DNA from 2 places in the Paenibacillus sp. YPG26 genome. Region 1 is predicted to be linked to the other one. Evidence: predicted binding sites of a transcription regulator. Region 1 holds the regulator's gene; the other holds the start of a gene.
What was found. Region 1 encodes NrdR, which represses ribonucleotide reductase genes. Its sites were predicted from a motif close to AACACNATATATNGTGTT; they were not measured.
Positions count from the first base shown of each region.

Region 2: a site for NrdR is predicted at 3,305-3,322, ahead of LDO05_RS12720 (adenosylcobalamin-dependent ribonucleoside-diphosphate reductase). Genes of this name have one in related genera too.

Region 1 covers NZ_CP084530.1:2,887,472-2,898,860, reverse strand. Annotated here, with positions in the region: gene LDO05_RS13655 (methyl-accepting chemotaxis protein) at 1-197, shown strand, start outside; gene pstB (phosphate ABC transporter ATP-binding protein PstB) at 437-1,192, shown strand; gene phoU (phosphate signaling complex protein PhoU) at 1,215-1,874, shown strand; gene polA (DNA polymerase I) at 1,992-4,658, shown strand; gene mutM (DNA-formamidopyrimidine glycosylase) at 4,719-5,573, shown strand; gene coaE (dephospho-CoA kinase) at 5,586-6,182, shown strand; gene LDO05_RS13625 (lytic transglycosylase domain-containing protein) at 6,179-6,742, shown strand; gene LDO05_RS13620 (alpha/beta-type small acid-soluble spore protein) at 6,818-7,045, opposite strand; gene nrdR (transcriptional regulator NrdR) at 7,158-7,628, shown strand; gene LDO05_RS13610 (glycoside hydrolase family 130 protein) at 7,837-9,015, opposite strand; gene LDO05_RS13605 (AGE family epimerase/isomerase) at 9,020-10,189, opposite strand; gene LDO05_RS13600 (glycosyl hydrolase) at 10,421-11,389, shown strand, end outside.
Region 2 covers NZ_CP084530.1:2,710,988-2,722,376, forward strand. Annotated here, with positions in the region: gene LDO05_RS12715 (LacI family DNA-binding transcriptional regulator) at 1-169, opposite strand, end outside; gene LDO05_RS12720 (adenosylcobalamin-dependent ribonucleoside-diphosphate reductase) at 446-3,232, opposite strand; gene LDO05_RS12725 (DEAD/DEAH box helicase) at 3,550-5,298, shown strand; gene LDO05_RS12730 (YqhG family protein) at 5,306-6,346, shown strand; gene LDO05_RS12735 (hypothetical protein) at 6,510-7,460, shown strand; gene LDO05_RS12740 (YqzE family protein) at 7,559-7,780, opposite strand; gene LDO05_RS12745 (N-acetylmuramoyl-L-alanine amidase family protein) at 7,958-8,653, shown strand; gene LDO05_RS12750 (divergent polysaccharide deacetylase family protein) at 8,640-9,533, opposite strand; tRNA gene LDO05_RS12755 (tRNA-Leu) at 9,776-9,859, opposite strand; gene LDO05_RS12760 (YhjD family protein) at 10,024-10,419, shown strand; gene LDO05_RS12765 (carboxymuconolactone decarboxylase family protein) at 10,513-10,845, opposite strand; gene LDO05_RS12770 (hypothetical protein) at 10,927-11,142, opposite strand; gene LDO05_RS12775 (hypothetical protein) at 11,320-11,389, opposite strand, start outside.

The DNA of each region.
Region 1 (11,389 bases):
GCAGCCAGGGACGGGTGGCCGAAGCCGATACCACCTTTGAATCCCTGGTTGAAGCAGTACAGAGCGCCGAGCTTCGTGGACGGGATATGCATGAATCATCGGATGAAGCCGCTCACAGGGCCGGGCTTGTCATGAAAGAGCTTGAACGGCTGGTAGAGCTCAAGAGCGCTGCTAATCCTATGACAATACGCGGCTAGGGCGGGTGACATCGTTCACAGTTGGCAGGATATTTTACACTGCGTTTACAATAGTGTACATTCACCTTTACACAAAAAAGGTAAGATCAACATGTATGTTCATAAGTAACAGCATGTATGCTTGAGTACTGAAGCCTGCGGGCTTCTTTTATCTTATTAGCTGTATGGAATGAACTATAGAAATGGATCACATCATCATTAGTTCCATCCATAAAGGTGTTAATTGAAGGAGAAGAGACATGGAAGCGATCATCAATATTGACAAGTTGAATTTGTACTATGATTCTTATCATGCGCTTAAGGATGTATCCATGGACATACCGGAGAAAGCAATCACGGCCTTTATTGGACCGTCAGGCTGCGGGAAATCCACCTTGCTGCGTACCCTTAACCGGATGAATGATATGATCGCTGGTACCCGGATCGAAGGCGCCGTGAAGATTGGCGGAACCGATATTTATAGTGATGATGTTCACGTTGAAGCCCTGCGCAAGCGGGTTGGAATGGTATTTCAGCAGCCGAATCCTTTCCCGAAATCAATTTATGATAATATTGCCTACGGCCCGCGTCTGCACGGGATTCGCAGCAAGTCAGAGCTTGACGAGATCGTGGAGCAAAGTCTTCGACAGGCCGTGCTTTGGGACGAAGTTAAGGATTTCCTGAAGCGCTCCGCACTAAGTCTGTCGGGTGGACAGCAGCAGCGTCTGTGCATCGCCAGGGCATTGGCTGTCCAGCCTGACATCCTGCTTATGGATGAGGCTACATCTGCGCTCGATCCGATATCGACGCTGAAGATAGAAGAATTGGTGCAAGAGCTGAAAGACAGGTATACCATTGTCATGGTTACGCATAACATGCATCAGGCAGCCCGGATTTCAGGGAGAACCGTGTTCTTCCTTAATGGGGAAGTTGTTGAGGCAGACGATACCCAGAAGCTGTTCTCAACCCCGCAGGATTCCAGAACAGAGGATTATATTTCCGGTCGTTTTGGTTAAGTAGAAGGAGGCATTCTAGTTCATGATACGTAGAAAAGAATTTGATCAAAACCTGGAGGAGCTGCGGAACTTGCTCCGCGCGATGGGTGACCACGTGCAGGAGGCGCTCCAAGGGGCTATTGACACACTTCAGACCTCGAATATCGCTAAGGCGGAGGTCATTATTAAGAGGGATGCCGAGCTCAATCTTATGGAAGAGCAGATTATGGAGATCGGTTCCCGTCTGATTGTTACCCAGCAGCCGGTTGCCAAGGATCTGCGCCGGATTATTGTGGCGTTCAAGATCTCAAGCGATCTGGAGCGTATGGGCGATCTGTCGGTTGACATTGCCAAAGTAACGCTGCGAATCGGCGGTCAGGAATTGATTAAGCCTCTGGTTGATATTCCGCGGATGGCGGAGCTTGCGGGCATTATGGTAGCGGAATCCTTGGAATCTTACCTGGATGAGAATACGGATCTAGCTTACAAAATGGCTCAGGATGACGATGAAATCGACCATTTGTACAGTCAGATCATCCGTGATTTGTATGCCTTTATGACGGCAAATCCGGACAATGTGCAGCAGGCGATGCTGCTGACTCTGGTTGGCCGCTACATCGAGCGTATTGCCGACCATGCCACCAACATTGGGGAGAGCGCTGTATATCTCGCTACAGGGCAGCGTCCGGATCTTAATCAATAATAGAATCTTATACTCGTGAAGCGCCGGAGAAATCTGGCGCTCTTTTTAATTTCTTAATAGGACAGCCCTTGTGTTATCATAAGAGTTAGACAGTAGTACAAAGGAACGAGGTGCAGTATGGAGAAATTGATTCTGATTGATGGCAACAGCATTATTTACCGGGCGTTCTTCGCGATGCCTCCGCTTACGAATTCCAGTGGAATGCATACGAATGCCGTGTACGGTTTCACGAATATGCTCCTGCGTTTGATTCAGGAGGAACAGCCCACACATATCATGGTGGCTTTCGATGCGGGGAAAGAGACTTTCCGGCATGAAGGCTACCAAGAATATAAAGGAGGCCGGGAGAAGACACCTCCAGAGCTCTCTGAACAATTCCCTATACTTAAGGAGCTGCTCGATAGCTTCGGAATAACCCGGTTTGAGCTTAAGGGCTACGAAGCGGATGATATTATCGGCACGGTGAGCAGACAGGCAGATGAATCAGGACGCCAGGTTATTGTTGTCACTGGAGATAAGGACATGCTGCAGCTCGTCTCGGACAACGTCAAGGTCTCATTAACGCGCAAAGGGGTCTCCGAAGTGGAGCCTTACGGCGTACAGGAGATTCAGGAGCGCTATGGCCTCACTCCAGCTCAGATTGTGGATCTCAAAGGGCTTATGGGGGATACTTCAGATAATATTCCCGGTGTACCGGGTATTGGCGAGAAGACGGCGCTTAAGCTGCTTCATCAATTCGGCTCTGTGGAAGAGGTGCTTGCACGTACGGATGAACTAAAGGGCAAGCAGAAGGAGAACCTCATTAACCACGCTGAAGATGCGCGTATGAGTAAGCGGCTTGCCACGATCTTCCGCGAGGTGCCGCTTGAGCATCTGTGGGATGACATGGTATTCGGCGGGATTCAGGAAGAAAAGGCGGCTCCGATGCTGAGGAAGCTCGAGTTCAAATCCTTGATTGAGCGCCTATCCTATGCGGCGGGTCCGAACCCGGGCGAAGGAAGTTCAGGTCAGGCACAGACGGCCGAGCCCATTGACGTCACGGTGGTTGATGTGGATGGGGTTGACGCGCTTGCTGCCAAGCTCGGAGAGATTGAAGTGCTTCATGTCGAGACTCGCGGGGATAATCCTCATCATGCGGATATCATCGGACTTGTTCTATCATCCAAGGAGAACCATTACTATATTCCCTTTGAACTGCTGAAGCAGCAGGCGGGCGAGCCTGTCCGGCAGTGGCTTGCGGATGCCCAGGCTCCCAAGAAGGGCTATGATCTTCACAGGATCGACCTGGCTCTTCACTGGCAGGGGATCGCTTTTGAGGGAGCGGCATTTGACATTCAGCTTGCAGCCTATCTCCTGGATCCAACCGAGAACAACCAGACGCTAAGCGGGTTGGCGTCCAAGTATGAATTATCCTTCCTGGCTCCGGATGATGAAGTGTTCGGCAAGGGAGCGAAATACAAGGTGCCCGATACCGGGGTGCTGAGCCTTCATTTAGCTCATAAATCGGCAGCCGCCCAGAAGCTTATTCCGCTTCAGGAGCAGGAGCTGGAGAAGAACGAGATGAACCGTCTGTTCTATGAGCTTGAGATGCCCCTGTCCCGTATTCTAGCAGACATGGAGAAGCAGGGCATCGCCGTGAACCGTGAAGACCTTCAGGAGCTTGGCAAAGAGTTCGAGATCCAGATCCGCAGACTGGCTCAGCATATCTATGAGCTGGCCGGTATGGAATTCAATATTAACTCGCCCAAGCAGCTGGGTGAAATTCTATTCGACAAGCTTGGACTTCCGGTAATCAAGAAGACCAAGACGGGATACTCTACGGATGCTGAAGTGCTGGAGAAGCTCGCGCCCTATCACGATATTGTGCAGTCGATCCTGGAATACCGCCAGTTAACCAAGCTCCAGTCGACTTATGTGGAAGGTCTGCTCAAAGAGATCCGCCCGGAGACGGGCAAGGTCCATACGTATTACCGTCAGACCATTGCGGCTACGGGACGGCTAAGCAGCCAATACCCGAATCTGCAGAATATCCCGATCCGAATGGAAGAAGGACGCAAGATCCGGAAGGTGTTCGTTCCTTCCGAGTCCGGATGGCATATTCTGGCGGCAGACTATTCCCAGATCGAGCTCCGTGTTCTGGCGGATATCTCAGGTGATGAACGGCTGAAGGAAGCGTTCGTGAATGACATGGACATTCATACGAAGACGGCCAGCGATGTGTTCGGTGTGCCCGCCGATCAGGTGGATTCGGATATGCGCCGTTCCGCGAAAGCTGTTAATTTCGGAATCGTGTATGGAATCAGCGACTATGGCCTATCCCAGAATCTGAACATTACACGCAAAGAAGCGGCCAAGTTCATTGACCAGTATTTTGAGGTATTCCAAGGGGTTCGCCGGTATATGGACGATATCGTCAAGGAAGCGAAGCGCGACGGATATGTTAAGACTTTGCTGGAACGCCGCCGGTATCTGCCGGAGATTAATGCTTCGAATTTCAACCTGCGTTCATTCGCCGAGCGTACAGCGATGAATACCCCGATTCAGGGAACTGCGGCGGATATTATCAAGCTGGCTATGGTCTTGATGAGTGATACCTTAAGAGAACATAAGCTGAAGAGCCGCATGCTTCTGCAGGTACACGATGAGCTTGTGTTCGAAGTGCCGGAAGATGAGCTGGAGATCATGACCAAGCTGGTTCCGGAGACGATGGAGAAGGCGCTGTCTTTGTCTGTTCCGCTTAAAGCTGAAGTGAGCAGTGGGCTTAACTGGTATGAAGCGAAGTAACAGCCGCAGATACAGGATGGATGTACCCTAACAATCAGGAAATACCCGAGGTGATTGAGGATGCCGGAATTGCCGGAAGTAGAAACAGTCAGAAGAACACTTAGTCAGCTGATTACAGGCAAGACTATTCATGACGTTACGGTCTCTCTGCCAAGGATTATCCAGAGACCTGATGATATAGAGCAGTTCAGGCTTGAACTTCAAGGCCACACTATAGTGGAAGTTGGACGAAGAGGCAAATTTCTCCGCATCATTATGGACGGGCTTGTACTTGTCTCCCATCTGAGGATGGAAGGCAGGTACGGGGTATATAACCATGGTGAGCCTGTGGAGAAGCATACTCATGTGATCTTCCATTTCACAGATGGGACCGAGCTCCGTTATAGGGATGTTCGGCAGTTCGGTACGATGCATTTGTTCGCTCCTGGCGAAGAATTTGGGCTGAAGCCGCTGCTTAAGCTTGGACTGGAGCCTTTGGATGAGTCTTTTACCTATGAAGCATTCAAGCAGGTTATTGCATCCCGTAAGACCAAGATCAAGCCGGCTCTGCTGAATCAGGAATATGTGGTTGGGCTGGGGAATATCTATGTGGATGAGGCTCTGTTCCGGGCAGGTATTCATCCCGAGAGACTGTGTAATGATCTGAATCAGGAGGAGCTCATCCGTCTGTATGAGGCCATCGTGCTCACTTTGAGTGAGGCGGTGGAAGCAGGCGGTTCATCCATCAAGTCTTATGTAAATGGACAAGGAGAGATGGGCATGTTCCAGCATTCGCTCCGGATATATGGGCGCAAGGCAGCGCCATGCGTAGTATGCGGCACTCCTGTCGAGAAGTCTGTTGTTGGGGGACGGGGAACGCATTATTGTCCAAGCTGTCAGCTGATCGAGATCAAGAAGGATAAGAAGAAGCAATAATGAGGTGAAGAAATGAATATCGGACTGACCGGTGGAATTGCAACCGGGAAAAGTACGGTCTCGCAAATGCTTGTGAAGCGGGGAGCGCTGCTGATCGATGCGGACGTCGTAGCCAGAGAGGTGATGATGCCCGGCCATCCCGTACTGGAAGCCGTCATCGCACACTTCGGACAAGCTATGCTTCTGCCTGATGGGACATTGGACCGGAAGAAGCTGGGAGAGCATATTTTTACACACCAAGAGGAGAGAAAGGTTCTAGAAGGCATTACCCATCCTGCTATTCGTGCGGAGATGCGCAAGCGGGCTGCCGCTTATGAACAGGAATACCCGGATCGCCTTGTTGTCTCGGATATTCCGCTTCTCTATGAGACGGGTCAGGGATCTTCCTTTGAGGAGATTATGGTTGTCTATATCCCCCGGGCTCTGCAGCTAAGCCGGTTAATGAGCAGGAATGGACTCACGGAGGAAGAAGCCTCGGCCCGAATCGCGGCGCAAATGGATATCGAAGAGAAGCGGAAGCAGGCTGATGTCGTGATTGATAATAGTATGGGGATCGAGTATACTGAGCGGCAGATTGATGAATACTTGCTTCGTAAAGGCTTGCTATGAAGTGGCTGCGTAAGAAGAGAGTCTTGCTTTTATTGTTCCTGGGGTTCACGTTGCTTGTCTTCTTCAATAGTGGATGGCTAAAGCTGTTCTATCCTATTCACTACAAAGACGAGATCAGGGCATATGCCCAGGAGAATCAGATTGATCCATTCATGATTGCGGCTATTATCCGTGTAGAGACGAATTACAAGGCCAATCAGGAGTCGCACAAAGGGGCGCTCGGAGTTATGCAAATTATGCCGGACACAGCGCAGTGGGTCATCGACAAAGCAAATTTTGAAGATGTCTCGCTTGATAGCCTGAAGAAAGAGCCGGATAAAAATATACAGATTGGAAGCTGGTACCTGAAGTCGTTGTACGAACAATTCGACGGCAATCAGATCGCGGTCATTGCAGCTTATAATGCGGGCCCGACGAAGGTGAGGAGCTGGCTGAAGAGTGGAAAGTGGGATGGCCATCTTGACACCTCCAAAGACATTCCTTTTGGGGAGACCCGGCATTATGTTCAGCGGGTTACCCATTACTACGAGCAGTATGTAAGCATTTATAAGGAGTTCTAGGAGACTTGCGCAGCATGAGTGAAAAAGAGCACCCGGGCAGGTTCCCCTGCCCGAATGCTCATCTTAAGAAGAGTACTATTGGCGGAATTGTCCAGCCAGTTGTTGTTCAGCAAGAGTCACCAGACGTTTAGTAATCGTACCCCCGATTGAACCGTTCTCATAGGAAGTCAGGTTACCTGCATAACCGTCTTGTGGGAAAGAAATACCCAGTTCTTGAGCAACTTCGTATTTCATTTGTTCAAGAGCTCCAGAAGCTTGTCTTACAACCAGATTATTGCTGCTGCTGTTGTTGTTTTGAGCCATTGTTGTTCACCTCCCTCCGGTTGGTACAACTATTATGTCTCGTGACTTGCAATCTCATTACTGCAATCAGCATGAATATTATGGGAATATTAGAGAAGAAGGAAGTGTTCATTTGAAGTGTCCTTATTGCGATTATTTGGGGACAAAGGTGCTGGATTCGAGGCCTGCCAATGATAATCGCTCTATTCGTCGTAGAAGAGAATGCGAGCAGTGCAGCCGCCGCTTTACTACATTCGAGATGGTGGAAGAGACTCCACTGATTGTAGTCAAGAAGGATGGAAGCCGGGAAGAATTCAGCAGGGATAAGATGCTGCGCGGATTAATCCGTGCCTGTGAGAAGCGTCCTGTCTCAGTCGAGCAGCTTGAGACTATGGTATCGGAAGTGGAAAGGTCACTCCGTCATACCGCCAACGCCGAGGTGGAGAGCCGTTATATTGGCGAGCTGGTGATGGAGCAGCTCTATCCCGTCGATGAAGTCGCTTATGTCCGTTTTGCCTCGGTGTACCGTCAGTTCAAGGATATCAATATGTTCATGAAGGAGCTTAACAGTCTGCTGTCCAAGAGTACAGGAGCGAACGGCTAGCTATACTGAGGACTGAGGATGGATGGGAAGACAATAGGGATTAGGGATAAGTGCCTTGGTATGAGCGGCTGGGACATCTTCCAGTAACTAAGAATTAAGTCTTGAGTTATGCGACAAGCAGTAAGATGTGAGGCTTTCTCATACTGTGGACCAGCACATAAAAAAGCAATTGAAGGGAGGACCCTCAATTGCTTTTTTGTTATTTCAATTAGTTGTTGTTCAGCAAGGCTTCGTTGCGTTCAATCAAGCTCTTCCGCTGAAGGGCATTATCAAGAGAACGGTAAGGATCCTCAGGGGTATTAAAGGTATAGTCGATCAGCTTCTCAATAGTTGTAGTCGCAATATGGATACGTGTGTCACTGGATGCATAATAGATGAACACATCGTTATTCTCGTTCACCACAGCCCCGTTGCAGAAGATTACGTTCGATACATCGCCGACACGCTCATCATCATAAGGAGCAATGAAGTGTCCGCCTGGCTTCGCAATAATCTTCGTTGGATCTTCAAGACTTGTAGCGAAGGTATACAGTACATAACGCAGGCCTGCAGCCGTATTCCGCACACCGTGAGCGACATGAATCCAGCCTTTGTCGGTCTTGATCGGAGCTGGACCTTGACCGTTCTTCACTTCATATACGGTATGATATCTGCGCTCATCAATAATATCCTCTCGATCGATGACCGGATTCAGAACATCATCACAGAGTCCAAATGCGATACCGCCACCAGAGCCTGTAGAGATGAATCCATCTTGTGGACGAGTATAGAAGGCATATTTACCATCCACGAACTCAGGGTGAAGCACAACGTTACGCTGCTGTGGAGACTTAGTCTGGATATTCGGCAGACGCTCCCAAGTCTTGAGGTCTCTCGTTCTGACAAAGCCGGCTTGGGCAACAGCACTTGAAGTATCAAATGGAGCGGCTTCCGGATCTTTGCTCTCAGAACAGTAGATGCCATAGATCCATCCATCTTCATGCAGGACCAGACGCATGTCATACATGTTCGTCTCGGCTGCATCGATATCTTCCCATGTCAGCGGAGTATCGATAAAGCGGAAGTTATCAATCCCGTTGTCGCTGACGGCCAAGGCGAAGATCGATTTACGGTCAAGACCTTCAGTTCTGACAACCAGATAATATTTACCTTCAAAATAAATAGCGCCTGGATTCAGCGTAGCGTTAATTCCAAGTCTCTCCATGAAGTGGGGATTAGTCTCTTGGTTCAGATCAAATCTCCAGTGAACAGGTACATGGTGACGGGTAATCACAGGGTACTTATAACGGTCATATACTCCGTTGTAGAATTCTTCATTCAGTTCGTTCTTGCGGGTAATTAATTGTTCCTGCTTGGCAAGAACCTCTTTGTATTTGGGATGTATCATTGTATTAGTTCACCCTTTCGATAATTTCGAGGCAAAATCTGCCGTTATGGTATGGACATTTCCACGCGCCGTTAATTTCTCTTGGTGTTGGTGTCCCATCCGGCGCGATAGACCAGTACCATTCTCCACCTGTGCGCTTATCAATCAGATTGTTCTTGATATAAGTCCAGAGGTTGTCCGCAAGCTCCAGGAACCTTGGATCCTGGGTCCGCTCATAGGCATTGTAGAAGCCTACGATAGCTTCTGCCTGAACCCACCATATGCGTGTCTTGTCCAGATGATCGTTCTCTTGTTCGTTCATCATGGAGCCGTCTTCCTGCATGGCATGGTCCGCGATATTGTAAGCAATATCGACCACCATTTGAATATATTCAGGCTTCTCAAGGCCGAGCGCTCTAAGTGTCTGATCGATCAGCCAGCTGGCTTCAATGTCATGGCCAAATGACTTGAGATCAATGAGGGAGTTCCACTGTTTATCGAAGAACACGCCCAGATACTTGGTCTTGGCATTATAGATCTTGGAGTAGAGGATCTCAAGCAAGTTCTCAAGCGCAGCTCTTACCCGGGCATCCGGCCAGACTTTGAAGAGATTCGTATACGCTTCCAAAACGTGAATATGCGTGTTCATCGTGATGTCGGCCATAACCCCATTTTCACTGAGCATCTCATTTGGAGTTTCTGTCCACTTCCGGTCGAATTCTTCTTTGTAGGCATTAATCTCTTTGTCAAAGCCGATATCCTCGATCAAGAGGAAGAGTTCTTTGGCAAGCTCAAGTGCTTCCGGATCTTTGGAGGCTTTGTAATATTCACTAAGAGCATAGATACCGAAAGATTGGGTATAGACGTGCTTTCTGGTGTCTGTAGGGTCTCCCTTATAATCGACCATCCAGTACAAACCGCGGAATTCTGAGTCAATAACCTTGTCCCGCAGGAATTTATAAGCATGTGTGGCATAAGGAAGGTACTTCTCGTTCCCCGTGATGACGTAAGCAGAAGAGAAAGCCCACAGAATTCTGGAAGTGGCAATTCCCCCTTTGTCTGCCTCCTTATTGCTTTGAAGTTCGTAATTCACTTCGCCATAGAATCCGCCATGGGACTCATCGATACAAGCAGACCAGAAGGGCAGGATGTGTTCGTGCAATTCTTGAGATACTTCTTGTTTGAGTTTTTGCAAAAGAAATCACACCTCCTGAAAGTAAAGTAAACGATAACTTTAATAACTTAATTCTAAATGCCTAAAATCTTTATGTCAATTCATATCGAAGCGCTGAAACGAGGTTGTTTTACGGAAATTGTGAAAAATTAACTAATTTTTAATTCCGTTGTTGACTAGTAAGCGCTGTCAATATAAAATCTTCGTAAGTTTACCGTTAACTTAATGGATCGTATTGAAAGGGGTATGTTCGTGAAGAAAGGGAAAATGTTATCCGCATCCACTGTAGCTCTTCTGGTTGTCTCTATGCTGTCAACTTCGGGCTCAGCTTATGCCGCTTCAGGAAATGGAACTGCCGTATCATCAGTATCCAGTACACACTGGGCTAATGCGAGTATCGAGAAGTGGAAATCAAACGGCTTGGTCCGTGGTTATCAAGATGGCGGGTTCCGCCCGGATCAGCCTATCACCAGAGCTGAATTTGCAACTATCCTTAACAAGGTGTTCGGCTATTATGAGAAATCAGGCGTGTCCTTCTCGGATGTATCCGCAGATGCCTGGTATTCGGATGTCCTGTCCATCGCGAAGAAAGCCGGATATTATCAAGGCTTTGAGAACAATAAAGCCCGAGCGAATACTCAGATCACACGGCAGGATGCTGTAACCTTGCTGGCTCGGGCATTTGTGCTCAAGGGTGCGAATCCGGCATCTTTTAGCGATCAACAAGATATTGCTGCCTATGCCAAAGAATCAGTTGATGCTTTAACTAAAGTTGTAAACGGTTACCCGGATGGGTCGTTCAAGCCGCATGCTCCAATCACCCGGGCCGAGCTGGTTACGCTAATAGACAAGCTTGTCGCAGGATATTATTCGGCTCCCGGAACTGTTCAAGGCGGCAGCATTCAAGGAAATGTGGTTATTAACCATGAGGGAATAACCTTAAAGGATACGACGATTAGCGGGAATTTATATTTAGCATCCGGGATTGCCGATGGTGAAGTTACACTCGATAACGTAACGGTGCAAGGAACAACATTTGTTGCCGGTGGGGGAGATCATACGGTTGTTGTACATAACTCCAAACTCGGCAATGTTGAAGTAAATCGTAAGGAAGGCAGTGTAAGAGTGCTCGCTACAGGCACAAGTACAATTGGGCAGTTAATTGCAAGTAGTAAGTCCAAGCTGGAGCTCAAAGCAGGCACTGCCATTGATCACGTTGTT
Region 2 (11,389 bases), 180 kb from region 1:
TGCGTAGGAGAGAACGGGCAATTTCATTAGGCTGATAATTGAGCTCTTCCATCGTCTTAAAAACCTTTTTTCTCGTAGCCTCACTAATATATCCCCGATTGTTAAGAACCCGGGATACCGTGGTAACAGACACTCCTGCTTTTAGAGCAACATCATTAATTGTCGACATAGCTACCTCTTATTCTACCGGCTTGATTTCCACCTAATATACCTGATCGTTGGTAGTAAAACAAGTTGTGAAAAGCTGTAGACGAGAGTCCAGTTCACGCCACATATAGTGAGGGCAATCCGTGGCGGGTGGGTGAGCATACAAATGATCAGCCTTAGTTAAACAGGACTGACAGTGGAATAAAAAAGGAGCAGCTCCTGTCAGGGCAGGGCTGCTCCATAATCTAATTAACTATCTCTACTCCATCTCGTTACCCACAAGCCTAATTCCAATTCGTTAAGAACACCTGCTGTACCCGCAATGACTGCACGTACGGCAGCCCTCCATGTTAATCAAGGATGCAGATCCGCAGGAAGGACACAGATCACGGGAGCCTTCTGGGAAGCTTGACGTGTGAGCTGTCGCTCCCACTTCATTCTCATATTCATTGAACAATTCCCCTACCAGAGTACCCGGATCTGCTAAGAACTTGCTCTCAGTCTGCTGCGCTTCCTGCTGAACATGCGTCTCTAAAGCCTTGGCAACCGCATCCGCGATAGATTCCACCCGGTTCGCTCCAAAGCCGATGGCACCGGAACCGCCAATGCCTTTCAAATGCTTGATGAGCAGCTCAACTTTATGCCCATGATCCCCGTAGCGCAGGAATAAGGAGCATACACGGCCCAATGCTTCGGCCATGGCGAATACATCCGAACCCGCTTTGCCGACATTAAGGAAGATTTCCGCCGGTATACCATCCAGATCATTGATCGTAATATAAGCCATACCGAACGGCGTATTCATCTTATAGGTAGCGCCTCTCAATATTTGAGGACGGCTCTTATACTGCTTATCAACTACCTTATTGCTGGACAATGATACGCTGCTTGGGGTTGAGTGACCCTGCTTCAATAATCCCTCAATTTCTTGCCCTTTCAGCTTAAGCAGATTATCCGAAGCCTTGGAGGTCTGTTCAGCAGCCCGCTGAGCAATCTTCTGTTCCAGTTCCTCATCCACAGCCTGCTTCTCCCCGGCTCGTCCATGCCCTGGCTCGCTGCTCATCTGCTGATCCGCATTTAATCCCAAGCCTTCGGATGCGGGAAGGTCAAGCTTCAGCTTTTCTCTGCGTGCCTGTTCATCTGTGATGTCTTCCTTCTTCTCGGTCTGCAGCACCTGAACGTCCCGGCTTCCGTCCCTGTAGATCGTTACTCCCTTACAGCCGAGGTCAAAGGCTAGTTCATACAGCCGCTTCGTATCCTCTACCGTAAAATCAGCCGGGCAGTTCGCCGTCTTGGAGATGGAGCTGTCCACCCACCGCTGAATCGCAGCCTGGACACGAATATGATCCTCTGCAGATAAATCCATCGCGGTGACGAAATAATCCGGCAGTTCCTCTCCCGGATGCTCATCTATCCAGTCCTGTGCGATTGGCACGAACTGCTCGTCAAAGCCCAGCCTGCTCTGTCTGTAGTACTTAAATGCGAAGTAGGGCTCAATCCCTGTAGATGTACCCACCATAGTCCCTGTACTTCCCGTTGGGGCCTGGGTAATAATCGTTACATTCCGGATGCCTTTGCCTTGTGCAGCTGCGCCAACCTCCGGGAATTCCTTCACCATTTCCTTCATGAATCCGCTTTGTAAATACTTACCGGCGTCAAAGGCGGGGAATGAACCCTTCTCCTCGGCAATATCTGCTGAAGCGAGATAGGATTCTCTAGCAATGAAGCCATACAGCCGATCCAGGAACTCCAAGGATTCTGCACTGCCGTAACGAACCTTGAGCTTGATCATTAATTCGGCAAGCCCCATAGTACCCAGTCCAACCCGGCGCTCATTCTTCTGATTCTCCTCATTCTCCGTGAAATGATAAGGAGTCTTATCGATCACATTATCCAGGAAGCGCACGGAATAGCGTGTGGCCAGAGCAAGCTCGTCCCAGGCTACATCTCCGCTTGTCTCATCATAAAATTTAGATAGATTCAGCGAGGATAGATTACATACTCCCCAGCCGGGAAGCCCTTGTTCTCCACAAGGATTCGTACAAATAATCGGATTAAAATACCAGCTGTTGGACATTTGATTGTAATACTCCATAAATACGACACCTGGCTCCGCCGATTTCCATGCGGACTCCATAATAATTTGCCAGATCTCACGGGCTTTCAGCGTACGGTAAATAATTACCTTGCCGCCGCCCGCCTTCCAGGTATCCAGAGAACCGTCCCATTCAAGGTCGTAACGGGGATCCGCCGTATCCGGGAAGACTAGCTCCCAGTCCAGGTCCTGCTTTACCGCCTGCATGAAGGCATTACTGATGCATACGGACAAATTCGCATTTGTAACCTGGCCCATCGTCTGCTTCACAGTGATGAAATCCAGCACATCCGGATGCCAGTCATTAATCATTAGCATCAGCGCTCCACGCCGGCTGCCCCCCTGTTCAATCAATCCGGTGGTGTAGCTGAACAAGCCACCCCAGGACACCGCCCCGCTGGATGATCCGTTAACGCCTTTAACTACCGCTCTCCTCGGTCTAAGAGAACTAAGGTTAATCCCCACACCGCCGCCTCTGGCCATAATCTCTGTCATCTCGGACAGAGTCTCCATAATTCCGCCCCGGCTATCCTTGGGAGAAGGTATAACGTAGCAGTTGAACAGGGTGAGTTCCTCACTGGCCCCGGCTCCTGCTGCAATTCTTCCGCCCGGAACAAGCTTCCAATCATCGAGCAATGAACGGAACTTGCCCTCCCATTCCCGTTGAAGCTCGGATGTCGCTTCAACCGAAGCCATGGCTTTGGCCAGACGGTCCCACATCTCTTCTGGAGTCTTCTCTATATTAAGTGTAAGCAGCTCTACATCTGAATCCACTAATTCACCGCTGCGTGTCTTAACGGTTACAATATTGCCCTGTCTGGCAATGATCTCTCCAACTTCCTTGGCCGGGAATTTAGGGTCGTCCTTGGTCAGTACAAGAACTGTATCTCCAATCTCCGCTTGACCCGGATCCGCGTTCTTCCAGGCATAACGATCCAAAAATATTTTTTCACTCAAGCCCTCTAGCCTTTTGTGATTGTGTGTATCCATGAAATAAATGACCCCCTACAAAGCATAGTGAGAACCAGAACTATATAACTCCTCTACCCAAATATGCAACATACCACAACATATTGTGCATAATCATCATCATACTATACGACATATCGGACAATTGTGATCTCCGTCATATCTCTTATTCCACACAGCCGCTTGATCCGCCCCTGCTTTCCCAAGCCATTCTGTTCGCCCTATCTCTATTGCTGCCGGTTATGAACAAGACTACTTTCGTACATACTACCAGTAGAAATTATCTCTAACCTTATACTTGCCAGAATCAGCATCCGAGAAAGGAAGGCTACAGCCTTATGAGAACGCAACCTGATCCTGATCTTTTTCCAAAAATCGAGTTTGACCGAACCTGGTTTGAACAGCTGGACTCCAGACTGAATAAAGGCGGACCCTGGGATAACTGGAGCTTGTTCTCCCTCGCTATCCAGTCGGAGGAAGCAGGGCTTGTAACCGAATTTGAGGAGATGCAGTGCTTGAAGCATCTGCATGGGCTCGAGCCCCTGCCACACCAGACGGATACGGCCAAGAAAGTGTTATTTGAAATGCGAGGACGGGCCATTCTGGCCGATGAGGTCGGACTTGGCAAAACGATAGAAGCCGGACTTATTCTCAAAGAATATTTAATTCGTGGACTTGTCCGCAAGGTTCTTATTCTTGTTCCCGCATCGCTTGTTCTCCAGTGGGTCAGAGAGCTGAATTCCAAGTTCGGAATCTCGGCAACTGCCCAGAAAAAGGTCCACTCCTGGAACTCTGACATTGTGGTTGCTTCCATGGACACCGCCAAGCGGGATCCACACCGGGAGATACTGCTGGGACAGGAATATGACCTGGTTATTGTCGATGAAGCCCACAAGCTCAAGAACAAAAAGACGACCAACTATCAGTTCATGTTGAAGCTCCGCAAAAAATACTGTCTGCTCCTTACCGCGACCCCGGTACAAAATGATCTGGACGAGCTGTTCAATCTTATCAATCTGCTTAAGCCGGGTCAGCTTGGCAGGCAGGGTGACTTCTCGGCTAATTTTGTGGTGGATAAACGCGTGGCCAAGAATGAAGATCAGCTTAAGACTGAGCTGGCGAAGGTCATGATCCGTAACCGCCGGGGCGAGGGCCAATTGAATTTCACCAAACGGCTGGTACGCAACGTCCCCCTTGAACTGTCACCGGACGAGAAGGCGCTGTATGACGGAGTAACCTCTTTTGTCAAAAATCAATACCAGGCTTCCGGCGGAAATTTCAGCAGCATGCTCTCACTGGTTACCCTCCAAAGGGAAGTATGCAGCAGCCGGGATGCCGTGTTCGTCACCCTCGTCAATCTGTCCAAGAAGCTGGCGCCCGACTCACCAGTCAGAGATCAGATCTGGGAACTGGTTCATGCGATTAAGGCCATCAAAGAAAATACAAAGGCTGAGAAAACCATGGAGCTTATCCGGGAGATGAATGAAAAGGTGATCGTCTTCACGGAGTACCGCGCGACCCAGGAATATCTCCTTAACTACTTCCGCGACCGTGGACTGAATGCCGTTCCTTATCGAGGCGGGATGAACCGGGGCAAGAAGGACTGGATGATGGATCTGTTCCGCGGGCGTGCCCAGGTCATGATTGCTACCGAGGCTGGGGGGGAGGGGATCAATCTCCAGTTCTGCCATAACATGATTAACTTCGATCTTCCCTGGAATCCAATGCGGGTAGAGCAGCGGATTGGACGCGTTCACAGACTTGGCCAGCAGAACGATGTGAAGATCTATAATCTATCGACGAAGGGAACGATTGAAGAACATATCCTGAACCTGCTGCATGAGAAGATCAACATGTTCGAGACGGTAATTGGCAGTCTGGATGTCATATTGGAACGTTTCGAGAAGAATCATTCCCTCGAGAAGAGTCTGTACAAGATTATGCTTGAATCAGAAAGTGAAGACGATCTGAAGCAGCAGGTCGAGTCGCTTGGAAGCTCTCTGGGTGCCATCAAACAGGATGTGGCCATGGATGACACGCTCCTTGACAAGGATGAAGGTAACTTAGAGCAGCTCTTAGGAGGTTGATCCGCAAATGACGATGACTACAGAACAAATCCATAAATATGTCCTCACCTACCTGGAGAGCATGGAATGCCAGGTGCTTGAACAGTCTCCTTATCATGTAATGGTCAAGCTGTCGCCTGAGGCCGATAAGGAGCTTACAGGCCGCCCTTATTATTGGGGCTTTATCGAACGGACTAACACAGAGCCGGAGACCATGTCGTTCCTCTTCGTCTTTGACCCTGAGAAATATGAGCAGGCTGAAATCGCCAAGACAGCCCAGGCGAATGAATCGCGGAGAGCCGCTCTCCATACGCAGCTGAACAAGCCTCTAATTACATCCGGCGAAGCAGCAGCTAGTTCATCTCCTTCACAGACGGAGGACAGCATTCTTGGGAGATACTTCGGAGTGGTGCGTCCGCTTCCGAATGTAGGTCCAGGCCGAATACACCGGGAGCATCTGCACTTTGGAAGCCCTCGCCTGCAGCAGATATTTACGGCGGCCCGGCGCGGGGGAAGCTGTGTCTATTTGTTCGAGGACGCTGGCCCCAGACAACGGGCCACGCTGTTCCCAGCGGCATACGAGCCGTGGTTGGGCATAAGCTTCAAAGTAGAATTTGCCTGTGATATGAAGCGGGAGGAGCTGCATTTCATGGGAATATCCCTGGTTAGTCAGAAGATAGATTTTCATTTCCGTGATCGGCTGAGTACCAGATCTCTTGTGCCAAGATTACCTGAGAATGTCCACATTGAACCCTCCTCCATGACTCCCGCAGAAGCCAGAGATGCCCTGGAAGCCTCACTACAGAGCAAGCTAAGTGAACTCGATTCAAGCTGGGCAGTTGAAGCAGCTGAACGGCTTCAAGAGGAGCTTGAGCTAATCGATGCTTATTATGAAGATCTCCTGCTCGAGGAGGACGAGGAGAAAAGGAACTCAGCGAGAGAGCAGTATGAAGCAAGACGGGAGGAGATTCGCTGGCAGTATGAACCGCGTATCCTGGTAACTGCCATTAATTGCGGCATATTTCATCTGCGGCAGGAGCATGCCGGACGAAATGAGCATTATCGATAAAACATCGCAAAAATAGAAAGCCGGCGACAAGCTTGTCCCGACAGGTTGCAACAGTCTTCTGCCGGCTGTTTCACTACAATAGGTACACTGACTTCCAACCACAAGGAACGCTAGTACTCGCTAGTACTTAGTACTAAACCAAATTAGGCAGGTGTTCTAATCCATGAAGAGTTGTCTGAACAAGCTCTTTCGTACCAGTTTATGTATGACCCTGCTCTTCGGGGGGACCTTAAGCATAGCCAGCCCCTTTTCTAATGCAGCCCCTTCTCTTCAATCTGGTCAAGCAATAGAGAAGCTTGAAGCTCCTGCTGAATTGAATCAATTTATACAAGATATTCTGGGTGCATTGTCGGAACAGAGCCCTTTTCAGAGCTGGAAAAAAGCTGATTTCACCGCCGAGCCGCTCGGGCCGGGTACCCATGCCTGGCTCATTACACTCAGAAGCACCTCCTCTCCCTCAGGAGGTTACCTGATTATCGGAGCCAAGCCGGATGGTGGTTACGCATTAATCGAATATGGGCTGGGAGACGAGTCTCCATTCGCCGCCAAGTCGCTCGAGCATGCGCTCACTCTGTTCAGGGGCCTTGGGGAAGATTCTGACCTTCGGATCGAGAAGCTGTATGCGGGACCTGCCCTGGCCGAATGGAGAATTTGTGCCAAAAGCTCGCCTGAGCAGGGCAGATATTTCGACGCGGTTAGCGGAGAACTTCTGCCCGGGACAGATACTGCCTGGAAGAAGCAGCCGGCCCTTATGACGGCATCTGATTCTAGGCTGATCCACAGCGGCAGCATGGTCACCGTTCCAATGAAATCGGTAGTCACCGCACCCGCATACGATACTTATGAGAACATTGCGTGGATGAATCAGAAGGCGCTGCAGGTGAATACAAGCTCTTTTATCAAGCATCTCAAGCACAAGAAAAAGCTGATCTACGCCTCCAGAGGGTCAGACCGTTCTTATTCCACTTCTCTTTCTATCAACGGATTTCAGCACTGGGACGGGCCCACAACCGATAGCCTTTATGTAATCTCCACTCACAGTGATTCGGTCCGATGGATCTCCCTGATATCTTTAGAGAGCATGGGAGAGTTCTATAATGCAGAGGGTCCTTGATTATCCTGCCACAGCACAGAAGCTGCAAGCCACGGCCAGACGCCAAACAAAGCTGATCCCTCTGACGGTATCAGCTTCGTTTGGTTTTGATAAGAGAATTAAAATTCGTGTGAAGAGTTTTTCCGCCGGCGTTCCTTCCGGAGCGGATCCGGCCTGCTCCCCCACCACATCTCAATGGCAAGAGGAATCATGCCGAACCATTTACGAGTCCAGGGCTCACGTTGATTCCGCTGCTCTTGTCTGCGAACTTCCTTAGGTGTCTCAACAAAATGGACAACCTTCTCGGTAATTATCTTCACAAGTTCATCGCCACTAGCCATAATGACGATCCCTCCTTCTAGACACAGGACAGAATTCCCTGCTGCAATCTTTTAGTTATATTGTGCTCTTCACTCCACATTCTTATTCACCAGCTATCCGATTCGCAGGGTCATACATCATTTCCTGCTCTTTAGGCCAAGATAGAGGTAAAAGAAACCAAGATAAAGGTGAGCAACATGCGGCGATTAATTTCAATTCTGATAGGCTTGCAGCTAATTACGGTCTGGATATCTCCACAACGGATACACGCCAATCCCCAGGATATGGAGAGGCTCTCCCGGCATGCTTTCCCCGAACCTGTTATTCTGATTGATGCAGGCCATGGCGGAGTGGACGGGGGAACCTCATTCAGAGAAATCCTGGAGAAGGACATCAACCTGGACATCTCGCGCAAATTGTATCTCCTGCTGAAGAGCAAAGGCTATGCAGCTGCCTTGAACCGCTCCGCAGACTACGCGCTCAGTGATGACAACCAGTGGCTGAACAGCCGCTCCAGACACAGGCGCGATCTTGCCCAGAGAAAAGGGCTCAGTGACGAGCTGAGTACCTCTATCGTGGTAAGTATTCATTTGAATTGGGCCCATAGCCGGACCCAGCGAGGGCCCCTGGTTCTGCACCAAAATGAAGGCAGGAGCGCAGTCCTAGCCTGGAGTATCCAGAATGAGCTGAACACGGTGTTCGGTACCCGTTCATCCCCTGCGCTCGGCAGACCCTTTTACCTGCTGAATCATATTCAATCCCCAGCCGTGATCGTCGAGACCGGATTCCTAAGCAATGCTGAGGACCGGGCTATGCTGACCAGACCCACAGAGCAGATGGAAGTAGCTAAAGCGATCGTAGCCGGGATTATGGCGTATTTCACGGAACTATAAAATCCGGCTTAGACCGCTCCCGGGCCAAATCACTGACACCTACGAACTCCGCCTCCTGCTTCAGCATGTGAATCGAATGCCGAAGTACGGAGGCAGTTCTCTTCCCTCCCGAGCCCACATGGCCAATGGTGACACAGCTCTCATGATTCTTCAGCCACTTGGATACCTTCCCGATCTGCCTGGAAATATGATCATCAGTTGCGACATCATCCAGAAAGATATGGTTATACACCTGTGGAAGCCCCTTTTGCTCACACAGCTTGCCGACGACAGACTGATGATTGGTCTTGCTGTCCACGAAGAACAATCCCCGCTCTTTACAGATATCCAATACGATGGACATGATGCGTTCGTCCGCCGTCACTTTGGATCCCATATGGTTATTGATCCCTACAGCATAAGGCACATTATCAATCGCCGCCTCCACACGCTTCCGTACCTCTTCATTAGGCAGCTTAGCCAGAACAGCCCCGGGTCCGAGCCATTCCGGCTTCCCCTGCTTCGGTTCCATGGGTAAATGAACGAGCACATCGTAACCCCGCTCATGAGCCCGCTTCGCATCCTGCTGCGTGGTCTGAAGAAAAGGCATGACCGCTACCGTCAATTTAACGGGCATGGACAAGATTTCATCAGTCCCCTCCATCTTGTTGCCCAGATCATCGATAATGACAGCAAGCTTCTTCTTAGGCTGAACCTTCGGGTTCTGGGCCTCTCCTACTGGGTCAGACATAACAACGGATTCTTCTGGTATCGTATAACCTGTATCCGTCAGCGCATATGCCGATGCAGGATTACCCAGCAGGTACCCACCCAATGTTAGAACCATTGCCACTCTGCGGCTTATACCCTTTGAAACGCCCTTTGTCTTGAGTCTATTCATAACCTGCTCCTCCTGCCTGGCACATTTGGTCCCTTCATTGTGTGAGCTTAAGAGTTCAAATATGTATGGCAAAACAGGAGCTTTCAGGAATAGGTTGATAGCTGGACAAAATAAACCCGTAATGAGGTTCGTAGAACTGCGCGTTGCTGCTTAACGATCAATTCCCGGTTCATGATAATCTACATATTAAAAGAACAGGCCCTACAATTAGTAATTGTAGGGCCTGTTCTTATTAACATTAATGCGGTCGAGAGGACTCGAACCTCCACGGGGGTTAGCCCACACGGACCTGAACCGTGCGCGTCTGCCAATTCCGCCACGACCGCTCATTGTCTCTTGCAGAAGATGTTCTCTGCGGCGACAAGATATATCTTATCATGGAAGTCTAACCAAGTCAACAACCTTTTTATATTTTTTCTTCCCCATTGATATTCATCAAATAATCTGGTTAAAATAAGAACATAAGTTCGCATCAAGGGTGGTGATATCTATGGCTGTTCCAAATATAAATACAGATGAGCTCAGCTTGATCAAGAGCTGGTTGATGCTCACATTTATACGCAAAGTCTTCGAGCGCGATTCCCGGATACTTATAGACAGCGGCGTTCTTAAGAGCCCTCAGGTATATGTGGATATGATTCGCAGCGGTTCGGACAGGGTCGCGGTGGTGATGACCGGAATCCAGAATGAACTCACGAAACGCAAGATCAGAATCTACGAGGTTAAGCAGGCAAGTCAAGGAATTGAAGCCAGGTATGTATGCCGCAGCTACCACGGCGAGATGAACATCCCCTGGTCTGCGTTAAGAAGTGAGATGCCCAGCCGGATGAGAGCCTATTTAGGCGTTGAGCAAGGCATGCAGAACGGGCATCTGAGCCCTATCTAGCCGCTTCCTGCTCACACACATGACAAATACCCTCTGCACACGCAGTGTCAAAGGGTATCTCTGTCATCATGCAGCTGATGGCGCACTGCCTTGTCACTGGGTCAACGCCTGCTCTACTCTTGTAGCACCTTGGGACAGAATATGGCCTGAGCTGACGGCTGCCGCGGCGGCTGCCGTTTCACGAATTTCAGCATCCGTGGCCCCCTTGGATCTGGCCTCTTCCGTATGGTAGAACGTACACACCTCATTATTGGCGAACAGGCTGATTCCGAGGGCAATTAACTGCTTGGTCTTGGCATCCAATTCTCCTGCGGCCAGTGACTTGCCAGTGAAGTCATGATAGGCTTCAGCCACGCCAGGCATATACTCACCAAAAGCATGAATTCCATCTTTATATGCTCTTACTTTATCACTCTTCTGAGACATGGTCAGCACCTCTTCCTTGTATAGATCAGCCCAATGCAGCCGTTCTCTATTACAATGTCCGGGGGGTGGCCAATATATGCTCTATACTTCAAAAGAAATACGCGGTTCTTTGGCCGGTTGGAACGTATAATTCCTATCCAGCTTGACAATATTACGGTTCGGACGCCGGATCATGACCTGTGTATCACTCCAGGCCACGACAATCCCCCTGACATCATTCTCGGGAATCGCATCCCGAATGACCCGGACCTTCTCTCCGGATAGGCGGAATGCATCCAATGCTTCATCACTAATCATGTTCTTGTCATTCCCTCCTTATAGACAGACTTGATCATCGCATAAATATACCAGCATCGCGGCAAATCATCAAATCCAGACACAAAAACAGGCCATCTACCGGTTCACCGGCAAACGACCTGTCTGAACACGGGTATTATTCGCTCACCGTGTATATCAAAAGGTATTGCTCCCTATTTATCTTTGTGCGTGTTCTTTGCTATCGTTCTTCTCGAACCAGAAGTCAAGCACTTTAGCCGACATCACA